DNA from 4 places in the Metabacillus sp. 84 genome. Region 3 is predicted to be linked to each of the others. Evidence: predicted binding sites of a transcription regulator. Region 3 holds the regulator's gene; each other region holds the start of a gene.

Region 1 (2,206 bases), on a different contig from region 3:
AAAAACCAAGGTTTTCTGCCTATTATTCCACGAGAGAGTTTAAAGGGGACGAGCCTTCCGGCGATGTGGCACCTGAGGGAGTTCTCTTTATAAATGCAGAAGACAGTCCAAACGGACGGCCGCTGCTTGCAGTTGCGCATGAAGTGAGCGGGACCATTGCGGTCATGGAACTTGGAGGAGGAAGCAGCGGCAAAGAGCATGTTGTCAAAAAAGGCGAGACATTGACTGACATTGCGGGTAAGTACGGAACCGCACCTGAGTATTTGAGAGCTCTGAATGGCTTGAACAAGCCGGATCTCCTCTTCGTTTCCCAGCGTTTAAAAACGGGTCCGGTAAATACGCAATACAAGGTGGAAAAAGGGGATACACTTTATGAAATTGCGGCAAATGCAGGGGTTCCCTGGCCGCGGCTGATGAAAATAAATTATATTGAAGACCCTGATTTTATTATGGCAGGACAGACGCTGATGGTTCCTGAACAATAAGCTGAAACCGGCGGTGTTTGCGTTAAGCAGACAGCCGCCGGTTTTTTTTATTTATTCTTTTTGAATCTATCTTCTGAATCTGAATCATTCTTTGTTTTATGCTTCTTCTTTTCATCCTGCATGTCCTGCTTCAAATCCTCAAGCGGAATCGAATCAACGTTTTGCTCTTCCTCGAACTGATCATGCATGCTTTCTTTATCTGTCGGAACCTGTTCGGGATGATCTTTGCGGTGTTTTGTGCTTTCCTTCGACAAAATCTCCACCTCCCTGATATAATTCTGCTATTCCACTTTTACCGGAAAATGAAACGCTTTGATTCGCTTTTTTGTAAGCGTTTCATGAATTTTATTTTTCTGCTAGCAGTCTTCAAAAGTCTTAAAAGGAGGGAACTTCTTTCAAATCAATAAATATCCAATTATGTGACAATATTGTGAAAAAATAATGAACAAGTTATGACTTTTGTATGAAAACTGGATGACATTATGAAATGGAAAAGACATTTCTGTTTATGGTCTGTTACTATAAGGGTAAAAGTTTAAGTGGATTAGAGGTATTGAACTTTTTTGTCATTTTTTGCACAAGGATTGGGAAGGAAGGTGAACCTTTTGGGTAAATATTTAAAACCTTTATTTTTGTTTGGAGCTTTAATTTCAGTATTCGTGCTTGGCGGCTGCAGCCAGATGGCAGTTCTCGATCCTAAGGGGCCGGTTGCTGCAGAGCAAAGAGACCTGATCATGCTCTCTATCGTATTCATGCTGTTTATTATAGCAGTCGTATTTGTCTTATTTATTCTCATCATTATAAAATACCGCGAGCGCCCTACAAACATGGGGTACGAGCCGCCTGAAATGGAAGGCAGCAAGTTCCTTGAGGTTGTATGGACGATCATCCCGGTTATTATTGTAATCGCGCTTTCCATCCCGACTGTTCAGGCGATCTACAGCCTGGAAGAAATTCCTGAAAGCGAACACTCAGATAAGGAGCCTCTTGTCGTTTATGCCACAGCGGTAGACTGGAAATGGATTTTCAGCTATCCGGAAGAGGACATTGAAACAGTCAATCAGCTTTACATTCCTGAAGACCGTCCGCTCGAATTCCGTTTAACTTCAGCAGATAATATGGCATCATTCTGGATTCCGCAGCTCGGCGGACAGAAATACGCAATGTCTGAAATGGAAATGAAGCTCTATCTTCAGGCTGACGAACCCGGCACCTATGAAGGCCGTAACGCCAACTACACCGGTGAAGGATTCACGGATCAGCGCTTCAAAGTATATGCTCAGACAGAAGAAGAGTTTGCCAGCTGGGTAAAAGAATCCCAAAGTGCTCCTGAACTGAAAGAAGAGGAGTATGAAAAGCTGATGTTCCCGGGACATGTGGAACCGATGAAATTCTCATCTACACACCTTGACTTCGTAGACCACGCTAAAGATCCTGAATACGTGCTTCGAATCAGGGAGAAATACGGCATCACTTACGAATCGCATCATTCAAAGGATGAAGAGAAAGAACAGAATGACACCGGGGACGAACTAGGCTCCAACTAGGAAAGGAGGAAATTGAATGTTTGAATTTATAAAGAACAATCTGATCCTTGATGATCCGCTGATTATGGGAGCCCAGGTATCTATTGGTCTTACAACCATTGCAATCATATTCGTTCTGACCTATTTCAAAAAATGGAAATGGCTCTGGACGAACTGGCTAACAACTGTTGACCA
Region 2 (2,206 bases), on a different contig from region 3:
AATATTTTGCACTCTTTGCTTTCTCCTTGCTTGAAACGGTAAAAATTTTGAACCCGTGCTCATCTGACAAGCCGCGCATTTTTTTTATCCAATTTAAAGACCATTGATCCTCCCTGATTTTCGTATATTGAAAACCCTCCCACATAAAGCCATCAATATAGGGTGCAGTTTTGGCAGCGGTATTCATCCCCCAGTTTTGGATGATGGAGAGGCCGCGGTTTTCCAGGTCCTGAAAGAGAAGAATGAGCCCTTCCTGCTGAGCATTCATTTCTTTAGGATCATCAGCAAAATAGTCATCAATATCCCCCACAGTATCCATAAAAACACCGTCAAGCTGTTTATCAGAAATCTGTTTGTCTGCTTCGTTCAGTAGCTTCGTACGGTATCCCGTTGATTTCATATCCATTAAATAGGCATCCCATTCTTCTATATAGACCTTTTTCCCATCCTTTTTAAAAAAGTCCTGTTCTGTGAATTTCTTAAATAGATCATGATTCCAGCGGTCGGCTTCCATCGAGTTTATGTAGCCGTAAACCAGCGTGCCATCTTTTTGGATCTCGCTGATTTGCTTCCCGGAATAAAATACAGGCTCAATGATCACCAGAGGGAACTCAGCAAGCTTTTTAATAATTTTTTCATTGGGAGATCCATAATAGATTTTATAGCGGGTTACATCCGCAAGCGGATTAACGGGTTTTCCTGAATGATAAAAGAACCAGAAAGAAAGCATGAGAACAGCTCCTGTACAAATGAGTACGATTATTTTCTTCTTCAACTTGCCACTTCCTTTTAGAATGCTTACTTCTCTTTCTAACCTACCATACTTCCCACTGGAAAACTTGATTGCTTCGCAGCGGGTGACTGCAGCTGTAGAATCTGAAACAAAATAGACAAATATCTTCGTTTCTGCCTATTTGAATTTTCCAATATAAGGTGTAAAATAAACATGTGAATTAATTCACAATGAAGTGAAATTCTTGAATAAACTCTCGATTTCTGAAAGGATGAGTCATTATGGCAAGCGAAAGAACAAACCGTGTTGTTTTGATTGGAACAGGATTTGTCGGATCTAGCTATGCTTTTGCACTTATGAATCAGGGGATTGCAGATGAATTGATTATGATTGATATGAATGAAGAAAAAGCTATGGGCGATGTAATGGATTTGAATCATGGAAAGGTTTTTGCTCCATACCCGACAGCGATCAGGCAGGGCAGCTATGAGGATTGTTCAGCTGCAGATTTAGTGGTGGTGTGTGCCGGTGCCAATCAAAAGCCAGGTGAGACCAGGCTGGATTTAGTAGAGAAAAATTTAACGATCTTTAAAAGCATTACAGATCAGGTAATGGCAGCGGACTTCGATGGGATCTTCCTTGTGGCTACGAATCCTGTCGATATTCTAACCTATGCTGTCTGGAAATACAGCGGTCTTCCGAAGGAACGGGTGATTGGTTCTGGCACGATTCTCGATACAGCACGGTTCCGGTTTGAGCTGGGCGAGTATTTTAAGGTTGCTCCTCATAATGTGCACGCGTACATCATTGGAGAGCATGGAGACAGTGAACTGCCGGTATACAGCGCAGCAGATGTGGGCGGGGTGCCGGTTTTAAAACGGATTGAACGCGATGAAGCTTGTAAAAAAGAAGATCTGGATGAGATTTTTGTTCATGTACGAGATGCAGCGTATGAAATCATAAAAAGGAAGGGAGCAACCTTTTACGGCATTGCAATGGGCCTTGTCCGGATAACAAAGGCCATCCTTCATAACGAGAACAGTGTATTGACGGTATCTGCTCTGCTTGAAGGGGAATACGGAGAAAAGCACGTATATATTGGGGTTCCTTCTGTCATTAATAGACGCGGGATCCGCGAAGTCATTGAGCTGGATCTGAATAAGGAAGAGAAAGAGAAGTTTGCTCAAAGCGCTGCTGTCCTAAGAAAAACTCTTGCGCCTTATTTTGAAGAAGTCCATGTTAAATAATAGCTGCTAAAGAGTAAAACGCAGCTTGTGCCTGCCGGGCACAGCTGCGTTTATATTTATTTTAGCGTTCCGATTTTTTCAATGGGAGAGAACCTGAATTTAGCTTCCCCGACTACCGATTCTTTTGAAATGCAGCCGAAAACTCTGCTGTCCATGCTGCCGCGGCGGTTATCCCCCAATACATACAGGTATCCATCAGGAACCGTTACTTCTATATTCTCCGTAA
Region 3 (2,206 bases):
TGATTGATGCCGTGAAATTTCGTATACCTGATTGACAACCTTGTCCAGGAAGTACCGGTCATGCGAGACGATCAGCACGGCTCCCTTATAGCCCTGCAAGTATTGCTCAAGCCATGAGAGGGTAGCGATATCCAGATGGTTGGTCGGCTCATCGAGAATCAGCAGATCCGGACTCGTCAGAAGAAGCTTCCCGAGCGCGAGACGGGTCTTCTGGCCGCCGCTTAAAGTGGAGATGGAGATGGATTGGTCAAAATCCCCAAAACCGAGACCATGGAGGATGGATCGGATATCCGCTTCGTATTGGTAGCCGCCCTGTTCCTTAAAGTCGGTTTGAAGGCGGTCATATTCCTTCATTGTCTGGCTGAACTGGGGACTTGCGGGATCAATCTCTGCCATATCGGCTTCCATGCTGCGCATTTTCTTTTCCATCTTTTGAAATTCGCTGAACACTGTCAGCATTTCATCCCATATCGAACGGGAGGACTCAAGTCCTGTATTCTGGGCTAGATAGCCGATGGTCAGATCCTTCGGCTTTATCAGCTCCCCGGAATCATACGAAAGCTGGCCGGAAATGATTTTCAGGAGCGTCGATTTGCCTGCTCCGTTTCTTCCAACAAGCGCTATCCGGTCCCGTGTCTGAACTTCAAGCTTAATATTGGATAATATCGGTTCAGCTCCAAAAGATTTTGTGAGCTGCTGAACTTGCAGTAGAATCATACTTTTCACCTCATATATACTCCTTTCAGTGTAGCTCAACTGCCGAATGCGGGCAACCTTGCCGTCTCTTTTATGGCAAATTCCTGGTATCCGCCAAAAGACAATTTTAGAAAAATAGTGTATAGTTTGGGTAGGATGCCATCTATACCGTCTTCTTCGCATTTATGCAGGAAATGGAATTGGAAGCGCTAACGTAAAAATAGAAGATATAACTATATAGAATAAGAGGCGAATGCCTGTAGATTTGCATCAAGGAATGTGAGGGAACCATACATGAACATTGACCAATCCAAAATACCGCAGGCGACCGCGAAACGTCTGCCGCTTTATTACCGTTTCTTAAAAAACCTTCATTCTTCCGGAAAGCAGAGAGTGTCATCAGCAGAATTGAGCGACGCTGTAAAGGTGGACTCTGCCACGATCCGCAGGGATTTCTCCTACTTCGGGGCTCTTGGAAAAAAAGGCTATGGATACAACGTGGACTATTTGCTTTCCTTTTTTCGGAAAACGCTGGATCAGGATGAGCTGACGAAGGTCATTTTGATTGGGGTCGGGAACCTCGGAACGGCATTTTTGCACTATAATTTTTCAAAAAACAACAACACAGAAATCTTCGCGGCTTTTGACGTGGATGAAGAGAAAATTGGGACTCAGGTCGGAGAAGTGCCGATCTTCCATCTGGATGATCTGGAGGAGCGTCTTCCTGAAGGAGCACCGGTAGCAATTCTTACCGTTCCAGCACCGGCTGCGCAGTCGATCACAGACAGGCTGATTTCAATAGGGGTCAAAGGGATTCTAAATTTTACACCAGCAAGACTGAACGTGCCGGACAATATTCGGATTCATCATATCGATTTGGCAGTGGAGCTGCAATCTCTTGTTTACTTCTTAAAGCATTATCCAAGCGAGACATCTGTGTAAAAGGATGGATGGTCCCATGAACGAACGGGAAATGACGGTTTATGAGCACATAGAAGAGCTACGGAAACGGATCATCTTCATAGTCATCTTTTTTATCATCGCGCTGGCCGCCGGCTTTTTTCTGGCCAAGCCCCTCATTTTATTTCTGCAGCAGACAGAAGAGGCGAAGAACCTGACCTTGAACGCGTTCAGGATTTCAGACCCGCTGCTGCTTTATATGAAATTTGCCTTTATTATTGCGTTTGTTCTCATCTCCCCGCTGATTTTGTTTCAGCTTTGGTCGTTTATCAGCCCTGGCTTATATGAAAGAGAGCGAAATGCGACATTAAGCTACATCCCGCTTAGCGTCCTCTTATTTTTAGCGGGACTGGCATTTTCCTATTTCGTTCTATTTCCGTTTGTCATCCGGTTTATGACTGAATTGTCGGCCGATATGGGCATCAATCAGGTCATCGGCATCAATGAGTACTTTCAATTCCTGCTGGAGCTGACCTTGCCTTTCGGACTGCTCTTCCAGCTGCCTGTCGTCATTATGTTCCTGACAAGGCTTGGCATCGTCACCCCGCTG
Region 4 (2,206 bases), on a different contig from region 3:
CGTTCCACTGCTCTCTGGCAGCAACGATCGCATCTCCGCCTCCACAGGGGATCAGCGTTACATCATCAAGGTCAAGCACTTCTTTCAGTGTCGCAATAAGATTGGTGCGTGAGGAAATCGCTACCCGATTTGGATCTTCCTCATGCTTTTCTAAAACGTAAATGTTCATATTGCCACCCGGTCCCAGGATAGCCGGATGAATCGTGAACTTATCATAATCGACCATCGTAAATACAGTATCTAAATGCATAAAGGCACGTGACTTTGGAATTTCGATGGCAACGACCTTTTTCACCCGGTCCTGTTTTTGGAATAAGTTTAAGGCAAGACGTTCAATTCCCCGCGCGGAGGTCCTCGCACTTACCCCGATGGCAATCGTATCCCCGCTCAAAACCAGTTCATCCCCGCCCTCAACCGGGAAGTCGTAGTCGCGGTCAAGCCAGACTGGCACTTTGGATGCTGAAAAGCGCGGGTGATAGCGGATAATGTAATCCATGAAGAGGGATTCCCGCCTTCTTGCACCCTCATGCATTTTATTAATCGTAAGCCCGTTTCCGATGACAGCGGCCGGATCCCTTGTAAAATACAGGTTAGGCATCGGGTCTAAATAGAATGGATATTGATCTGCCATAAATTCGTATAAATGCCGTTTCCGTCCCTCATCGATTTCAGACGTCCTGACGCCTGCCATGATTTTGGAGACGAGCTGTCCACCCGGCAAATCCATCAAAAACTCCTTAAGGCTCTCACTTGCTCCATTGATGTTGGACTTGCTCTCCTTTAAAATCCGGTCAATAAAATCTTCTCTTGCATTGCCAAAATGAAGCGCTTCTTCCACCAGCTTTTCAAGATACAGAACCTCTATCCCTTGATCTCTCAGAGTTTCTGAAAATTGATCATGCTCTTCCTGTATGACAGGCAGGTATGGAATATCATCGAACAGCAGTTTATGTAATAGCTCAGGCGTCAAGTTTTCCACTTCTCTGCCAGGCCTGTGCAGCATAACCGTTTTTAGTGTTCCTATTTCAGACGTTACATGTAATGACCCCGTTGCAGCACCTGCGGTTACTGTTTGATTCATCGTGTCCTGCCTCCTTTTTATCTCCTTGTCTGTACCCGGAATCAGCAAAGTGATAACTTTCACAATGAATAATATTCTTCATCAGTAAAAATAGGATATTTATCTATATGTATATGAACAAAAAAACTTTTTCCACCAATCTGTTATTTTTTATTACAAGGGGCTATGAATACCTATGGAATGAAGAAGCATTTCTTCATTCCTGGAAATAAAAAAAGACTCCGGATTGTATCCCGAGCCCTTAACTCTTCACTAAGAGTAATTGATTTGCTTCTTCTAATAACCGCTTATAAACATCCTTCTCAGGAGAATCCACAGATTCAAGCGCATGCTCAATCCGCTCAAAATTATCGATTAAATGCTCACTTTTCATGCCTCTGGAGGTCAAAACGTTGTTCAGCCAGAGAGCATAATCTGTGAAGATTTTCGGCATATCCGCTGTATAGGCAGTTGCCAGATGCTTAAAATGATGCTCATTGTCTTCCCGGCACTTGCGTTTTCCAGCTTCCCCATAACGCTCATGCAGCTCTGGATAGTGCTCATAAATGCCAGCTACAACCTCGTCAATCACTTTATTTTTATGCTCATCCTTCATGTTGCAACCACCTCATACTTTTTTACAATCGGAACAATGGACGCAAGCTCTTGATCAGGATAGTTTTTTTCATGCTCGTGCACCTTTTTAAAGGCGTCACTTTGAACCCATTTCATATAATGATCCTTTGTTTCCCATTCTATTTGAACGGTCAATTCCCCTTTTTTCTTTTCATTTTGAAGCAGCTGGAAGGAACGGAACCCTTCGTACTGATCAACCATTTTAGAACGGGTTTTATAGATGGAAATGACCTCATCTGCTTTATTCTCAGGTACATGGAATGTAGAATGAACGATATACAACAACTTCATCTCCTCTTTTTGTATCCCTTTCAACCTACCATACTTTATAGGGCTTGCCCACAATGATCAGCCTCAAGATTTTTCCATTCTATTCACCATTATAAGGTATGAGATACCAATTTTCTAGTCAAATTGAACCACAAAAAAGAGGCACCTCATGACTCGGCGCCTCTTTTTCGGTTGCATTCAGATCTTATTCGTTCGGCTCAATGACGCCGTATTTGCCAT

What was found. The regulator Rex, encoded in region 3, represses fermentation and respiration genes when NADH is low (regulators of the CRP and FNR family bind a similar motif). The targets are predictions, from matches to a motif close to TTGTGAAATATTTCACAA.
Region 1: a site for Rex is predicted at 1,049-1,066, ahead of qoxA (cytochrome aa3 quinol oxidase subunit II). Genes of this name have one in related genera too.
Region 2: a site for Rex is predicted at 947-964, ahead of ACQCV8_RS16360 (L-lactate dehydrogenase). Genes of this name have one in related genera too.
Region 4: a site for Rex is predicted at 1,129-1,146, ahead of arcA (arginine deiminase). Genes of this name have one in related genera too.

What each region holds. Positions count from the first base shown of each region.
Region 1 is NZ_JBNILN010000001.1:725,311-727,516, reverse strand. It holds gene ACQCV8_RS03620 (choice-of-anchor I family protein) at 1-485, shown strand, start outside; gene ACQCV8_RS03615 (hypothetical protein) at 533-748, opposite strand; gene qoxA (cytochrome aa3 quinol oxidase subunit II) at 1,091-2,032, shown strand; gene qoxB (cytochrome aa3 quinol oxidase subunit I) at 2,049-2,206, shown strand, end outside.
Region 2 is NZ_JBNILN010000011.1:93,383-95,588, reverse strand. It holds gene ACQCV8_RS16365 (endo alpha-1,4 polygalactosaminidase) at 1-775, opposite strand, end outside; gene ACQCV8_RS16360 (L-lactate dehydrogenase) at 1,015-1,980, shown strand; gene lepB (signal peptidase I) at 2,037-2,206, opposite strand, start outside.
Region 3 is NZ_JBNILN010000010.1:4,379-6,584, forward strand. It holds gene ACQCV8_RS15360 (ABC-F family ATP-binding cassette domain-containing protein) at 1-717, opposite strand, end outside; gene ACQCV8_RS15365 (redox-sensing transcriptional repressor Rex) at 991-1,638, shown strand; gene tatC (twin-arginine translocase subunit TatC) at 1,655-2,206, shown strand, end outside.
Region 4 is NZ_JBNILN010000001.1:387,926-390,131, forward strand. It holds gene arcA (arginine deiminase) at 1-1,081, opposite strand, end outside; gene ACQCV8_RS01960 (hypothetical protein) at 1,323-1,676, opposite strand; gene ACQCV8_RS01965 (antibiotic biosynthesis monooxygenase family protein) at 1,673-1,978, opposite strand; gene hpf (ribosome hibernation-promoting factor, HPF/YfiA family) at 2,172-2,206, opposite strand, start outside.